Regions from separate parts of the Enterococcus salsurae genome, predicted to be linked through region 1. Evidence: predicted binding sites of a transcription regulator. Region 1 holds the regulator's gene; the other holds the start of a gene.
What was found. Region 1 encodes HrcA, which represses chaperone genes, less so after heat shock. Its sites were predicted from a motif close to TTAGCACTCNNNNNNNNNGAGTGCTAA; they were not measured.
Positions count from the first base shown of each region.

Region 2: the regulator HrcA is predicted to act here: its motif matches at 1,239-1,265, upstream of groES (co-chaperone GroES).

Region 1 covers NZ_BAAHWY010000002.1:116,354-119,918, forward strand. The annotation lists gene dnaK (molecular chaperone DnaK) at 1-152, opposite strand, end outside; gene grpE (nucleotide exchange factor GrpE) at 196-762, opposite strand; gene hrcA (heat-inducible transcriptional repressor HrcA) at 796-1,839, opposite strand; gene hemW (radical SAM family heme chaperone HemW) at 1,995-3,179, opposite strand.
Region 2 covers NZ_BAAHWY010000002.1:691,906-695,470, reverse strand. The annotation lists gene ACYVRS_RS07585 (6-phospho-beta-glucosidase) at 1-403, shown strand, start outside; gene ACYVRS_RS07580 (CPBP family intramembrane glutamic endopeptidase) at 453-1,097, opposite strand; gene groES (co-chaperone GroES) at 1,303-1,587, shown strand; gene groL (chaperonin GroEL) at 1,616-3,244, shown strand; gene ACYVRS_RS07565 (YcjF family protein) at 3,556-3,565, shown strand, end outside.

The DNA of each region.
Region 1 (3,565 bases):
TCACCTACTTGGATCTCACCATTTTTGAATGATACAACAGACGGTGTTGTCCGATTTCCTTCTGGGTTTGTGATGATTTTTGCTTCGCCGCCTTCAAGAACAGCGACTGCTGAGTTTGTTGTTCCTAAGTCAATACCGATAATTTTACTCATGTGTTTACGCTCCTTTTCAATTTAAACGAAATAATAGTTAGATTTATTGGGCTACGATGACCATACTTGCACGCAAGACGCGGTCATGCAGTTTGTACCCTTTTTGCAAAACATTGACGATGGTATCTGCTGGCACATCTTCTGTTGCAGGTACCGTTTGAACGGCTTGATGCAAATTCGGATCAAATGCTGCACCTTCAGCTGGAATTTCTTCGATGCCTTCATCTTTCAATGCTTGACGCAAACTTTCAAGGACCATTTCGACCCCTTTTTTCAAGTTTGCTGCTTGTTCTTCGCCTACATCGGCAGCCATTGCCCGTTCAAGATTGTCAATTGCCGGCAAAAGTTTCTTGCCTAGGTCTTGCGAACGGTATTTTTGCAATGTTTCTCGCTCGTTGCGATTGCGGGATGTAATATTCGCAATCTCAGCTCGTGCGCGTAAAAACTGATCTTCTAATTCATTGTTTTTTTCTTGCAGCAATTCGACTTCCGTTTTTTCAACTTCCGCCTCAGAGATGCCTGCAGTATCGATCGCTTCTTCTGAAGGTTCAGTTGCTGCTTCGGTTTCTTGAAGCATATCTTCCTTCAATTGTTCATCTTTTTCCGTCACGCGTGTACCATCCCTTCTTTATTCAAATTCCGCTTACTCATCAGAATGATCCAATGCGCGGTAATACTCAGCTAATTTGCTGGCTAACTCGCTTCTAAAAACATCCATCAAACCAAACATCCGGGAATAGGGCATGCTGGAAGGACCCAGCAAAGCAATTGTCCCTTGTCCATGTCCTTCGATTTCATAACTTGCTTGGATCAAACTCATATTTTGCAATAAGTCGTTGCCGAGTTCAGAACCGATCCGAATTTGAATCGATTGATCTCTAGGTGCCAACAGTTGGGTTAGCTGATCCGCATTTTTCATGAAAGAATACATCGATTTGAATTGGCTGACATCTTGTGTCGGCTCAAAATCTAAGAGATTCATACGTCCGCCGACAAAGATTTTTTCTTCAAAAATATGACTCAGCATCGCATCGAATAAATCAACGATGCCGTCGGTAGTTTGGAAATACTTATGTAGTATCATAGGTATTTCTGTCCGTAAACGATGATAAACAGTCATTAATGGTTCTCCGATCAACTTATCATTGATGATGCGAACCATTTTTTCTAAATCTTCACCACTGACTGAAGCGGGTAAAGTAAAGACTTGATTTTCAACATTCCCCTTGTCTGTCACGATGATCGCAATGATTTGTCGTGCATTCAATGGGACGATCCGAAAGCCAGTCAACTTGCGTTCTTTGACATCTGGTCCAAGTGACAATGCAGTATAGCTGGTTAAATTGGATAAGATTGTCGCAGATTGTTGAATGATTTCATTGATTTCATGAAAATCTTTACCAAAAGAATGACGAATCGTTTGTAACTCCGTTGATCCAACTTGTGAAGGCTTCAATAAGTGATCCACATAATAGCGGTACCCTTGAATTGAAGGAACTCGCCCTGATGAAGAATGTGTCTTCAACAAGAATCCAGCAGCTTCTAGTGCCTTCATCTCATTACGGATGGTTGCGGAACTCGCTTCAACCCCATCCTCCATCAATCGTTTTGACCCCGTAGGTTGGCCAGTATTCGTATAATTTTGGATGATGAGGTGCAATATCATTTGTTGTCTAGCTGTCAACATTCTATCCACTCCTCAATTAGCACTCATTCCTACTAAGTGCTAATACGATTATAAATATACCACATTTGATAGGATTGTCAAGCATTTGCATCACTTTTTTAGCACTCCTTACAATCGAGTGCTAACCGCAAATAAAAAAGCAGCTTGCACTGCTTTTAGTGAATGCCTTGATTTGGGTCGATCAAAAATGCTTCAAAGACATCGTTGCCAATAAACATACCCGCTTTGGTTAAATGGACCTGATCAGCTGCTTCAGCTAACCAGCCCTTTCCAATCAAATCTTTGACAACAGAACCATACACTTCTTGAAAAGGAACAGCAAATTTTTGTTCAAAGCGGCTTTTTGAGATGCCGCTTTTTTTCCGCAAGCCTAGGAACAGCTCTTCTTCCATCTGATTTTCACGGGTCAGCTCTTCTCGCTCATGAATAGGCAATAGCCCATCTCGTAAGGGTTTGAGATAATGCTGGATGGGTCCTTTATTTTTGAATCTGGTCCGATCCAAATACCCGCTCGCCCCCGCACCAAAGCCAAAATAATGGGCATTGTTCCAGTACACCATATTGTGTTTGGATTCAAACCCCGGCCGAGCAAAATTGCTGATCTCATATTGGTTCAAGCCAGCTTGTGCCATCGCTTCGATTGCTTCATCAAACATTTGTGTTTCAGCCTCTTGCGAAGGCAGTACCATGCGGCCTTGTCTGACCCAGTTCATGAACATTGTTTTATTTTCGAGAATCAATGAATACATGGCATAGTGGGGCAATCCTAGATCGATCGCCCGCGTCAGGGTGTCACGAAAGCTTTCCAGTGTTTGACCCGGCAATGCGTAAATCAAATCAATGGTAACATTTTGAAAATCATGCTTTTCCAACATGTTGACAGTCTGATAGACGTCTGCTGCGGTGTGCTTGCGGCCGATTTTCTTCAGCAGTCGATCATCGAAAGTCTGTACCCCCATCGATAAGCGATTGACGCCGTGATTTTTGAGCACAAGCATCTTATCTTCAGTTAAATCACCAGGGTTGGCCTCTACGGTAAATTCTTTTGTTGTTGACGTTGGCAAAATCTGATGGATGCCAGATAACAAACGGTCCAACTGTTGGGCACTCAAAGATGTAGGTGTGCCGCCACCCACATAAATCGTTTCGCTGGCATCAATTGGATGTTTAGCCAGCGTCAACGCGATTTCCTTCAACAGGGCCTCAATATATTCATCAACCGGTTGTCCTTCTAAAAACACCTTATTAAAATCGCAATAGTAGCAAATATGTTCGCAAAACGGAATATGTATGTACGCAGAAATGTTTTTTTCTGATTCTTCTATCACAGGGTGTATCATATGTCGTGATTCTCCTTTATTTGAACAAGACAAGCTTGTTTTGATGCCGTCCCTCATTGTAGCACAGATCAGAAAGTTCGCCTATGATTCAAAAAGCGCATAACAAAAAAAGTTCTCCTAATTGTAAGGAAAACTTTAGACACATATGTGCTATTTGACAATACTTGCACTTGCTAAGCCCAGTCCTAAAACTGATTTTGCTCTTCTTTTCATCAGAAATCTCTTCCGTGATGAAAGCAAGAACTAACACTTCCCCCAAATTGTTAGCGCCACAAATCAATGATGCAATTGCTGACGGCTTACTTAACAAGCGCAAGACGCAATGATTGAAAAGACAGACATCGTCTTTCTTAAGTTAAGTATACTCTTTCTGACAAACTTTTTCC
Region 2 (3,565 bases), 580 kb from region 1:
TGCTTCAGAATGGGGCTGGCAAATTGATCCAATGGGCTTGCGCTATGCGATGAATTGGTTCAATGAACGCTATGAGCTGCCGCTATTTATTGTTGAAAACGGCTTTGGTGCAGTTGACCAGTTAGAAGACGGACAGATTCATGACCGGTATCGGATCGATTACTTAAAGGACCATATTGAAACGATGAAAGAAGCTGTCCTCTATGATGGTGTCGATCTAATAGGCTATACCCCTTGGGGCATCATTGATCTTGTATCGGCAGGCACTGGTGAGATGAAAAAGCGATATGGTGTGATTTATGTGGATAAAGACAATGAAGGTCAGGGAACACTGGCACGAAGCAAAAAAGATTCTTTCGCATGGTACCAAAACGTCATTACAAGTAATGGAGAGATTCTTTAATCAAAAGAGAGAAGTGCGCATGGATTACGCACTTCTCTCTTTTTTCAGGTTATGGGACTTGAATATATCCGCTTTGGACAAGGACTTGTATGATGATCACTAAGGTATTCATACCAACATGGGTGATCATTGAGGTCCAAATACTACCTGTATACGCATAAAGACCTGAGAAAAATAAACCTAAGAAAAGATAAACCAGGATATGGCCATCATTATGGGCAAGAGCAAAAGCAAAGGCACTCACGACAACACCAATCCACACATGGGTGTATTTGCCAATGATACCCACCAATGCACGTCGGAAAACGAATTCTTCCATGATGGGTCCTCCAACCATCGCAGCCAAAGCAAATAAAGGTTGTTGTAAAATGATTTGGATAATGTTCGCGGTATTTTCTGAAGCAGTCACTTCACCAAACAAGGACTCAATATAGACGGCAACATTCTGCAACAAGATAGCCAATATAATACCCGATAACCCATAAATAACGATTGCGGATGGTTTACTGCGTTTGTGTTCGAAAGCCAAAGGTTCTCTCTGGAAAAAATAGAGACCAAACATGATCATGGCGCCAGCTAAGTAGCCAATTGTGGTCGCAGGAACGGCCAAGCCCGCGTGAACAAAAGCGCTAGGCAAGAAAAACACAATGCCGTATGTAAATATGGTGGCAAATGAATATTTTGATAATGACATGATCTAGGGATCACACTCCTTTGGTTTATTATAAACTAGTGAAGCAAGAGAAATAAAGCCTGAATGTTCAAAAAGAAAACGAAAAAAATAATCAAAAGGCTTGCAAAAGCAAAGGAAAATGAGTAATATTAAAACTGTGAGTTAGCACTCGTTGGATGAGAGTGCTAATCGAAAAATTGACTATAACTTATTGGAGGGATTTATCGTGTTAAGACCATTAGGTGATCGCGTGATTATCGAAGTCGCAAAAGAAGAAGAAAAAACTATAGGCGGAATCGTTCTTGCTTCAGCAGCAAAAGAAAAACCACAAACAGGTACCGTGATTGCAGTTGGCGAAGGCCGCACACTTGAAAACGGTGAACAAGCTCCTGTTGCTGTCAATGTAGGCGAACAAGTCATGTTCGAAAAATACGCTGGCACAGAAGTGAAATTTGAAGGAACAGAATATTTGATCGTGGCTGCTAAAGATATTATCGCAGTCGTAGAATAATAAAAAAATAATTTGAGGTGAATCAATCATGGCAAAAGAGATTAAATTTGCAGAAGACGCACGCGCAGCGATGTTACGCGGTGTAGACAAATTAGCAGATACAGTGAAAGTTACCTTAGGACCAAAAGGCCGTAACGTTGTTTTAGAAAAATCTTATGGCTCACCATTGATCACAAATGATGGCGTAACGATCGCAAAAGAAATCGAATTAGAAGATCATTTTGAAAACATGGGCGCAAAACTAGTCGCAGAAGTTGCATCAAAAACCAACGATATCGCTGGTGATGGTACAACCACTGCTACATTATTGACACAAGCCATCGTCCGTGAAGGGTTGAAGAACGTGACTGCAGGAGCAAATCCTTTAGGCATTCGTCGCGGGATCGAAATGGCAACAAAAGCAGCCGTTGAAGAATTACACAGCATTTCATCGATCGTTGATTCAAAAGAAGCCATCGCACAAGTCGGTGCAGTTTCTTCAGGCAGCGAGAAAGTCGGTCAATATATTGCTGATGCAATGGAAAAAGTCGGCAATGATGGTGTGATCACGATTGAAGAATCAAAAGGAATCGAAACAGAATTGGATGTTGTTGAAGGTATGCAATTCGACCGTGGTTACTTGTCACAATACATGGTCACTGACAATGACAAAATGGAAGCAGCTTTAGAAAATCCATATATCTTGATCACTGACAAGAAAATTTCTAACATCCAAGATATCTTGCCATTGTTAGAACAAATCTTACAACAATCTAAACCATTGTTGATCATCGCTGACGATGTAGATGGCGAAGCTTTACCAACACTTGTCTTGAACAAAATCCGTGGTACATTCAATGTCGTAGCTGTGAAAGCACCAGGATTTGGTGACCGTCGTAAAGCAATGTTAGAAGATATTGCTGTTTTAACTGGTGGTACAGTCATCACCGAAGATCTAGGTCTTGAACTAAAAGATGCGACGATCGACAACTTAGGTCAAGCAAGCAAAGTCGTTGTTGATAAAGACAACACGACAATCGTTGAAGGTGCTGGCGATAAAGGCGGCATCGACGCACGTGTGCAATTGATCAAAAACCAAATCGCAGATACAACTTCCGACTTTGACCGTGAAAAATTACAAGAACGTTTGGCTAAATTAGCTGGCGGTGTTGCAGTGATCAAAGTGGGTGCGCCAACAGAAACAGAATTAAAAGAATTGAAATTACGTATCGAAGACGCATTGAACGCTACTCGTGCTGCTGTTGAAGAAGGCATGGTCTCTGGTGGGGGAACTGCCTTAGTGAATGTCATCAGCAAAGTGGCAGCGATCGAAACAGATGGCGATGCAGCTACAGGTGTCAGAATCGTTCTACGTGCATTAGAAGAACCAGTACGCCAAATCGCTGAAAATGCCGGCTACGAAGGTTCAGTGATCATCGATAAATTAAAACATGCTGATCTAGGTGTTGGTTTCAACGCTGCGACTGGCGAATGGGTAAACATGCTTGAAGCAGGTATCGTTGACCCAACTAAAGTGACCCGCTCAGCATTGCAAAACGCAGCATCTGTTGCAGCGTTGTTGCTAACGACAGAAGCGGTTGTTGCGGACAAACCAGAACCAGCAGCGCCAGCAGCACCAGCCATGGATCCATCTATGGGCATGGGCGGCATGATGTAATCTCGTATCAAAAGTAAGACCTCGATTATTCGAGGTCTTTTTTTTACATATTTTTATGATTGTCATGATTCGGCGAATCAGTAAGTTGTATCTTTAGATTTCACAAGCATACTACGATAGAATGAATATATAGTAGCTCATACATGAGGATCTTAACTACATAGGAGGTTTTTTTTGTGAAAAGTTGGAGAAAAAAACAAGAACCAGAGAACCAGATAAATCATCAAGAAGAAAATCAGATTCTTGACAATCAACCATTCAGTGATGAAGATGCAGAGTTTGCTTCTTTTTTTAACGCCGCTCTTGAAAAGATGCCGAAAA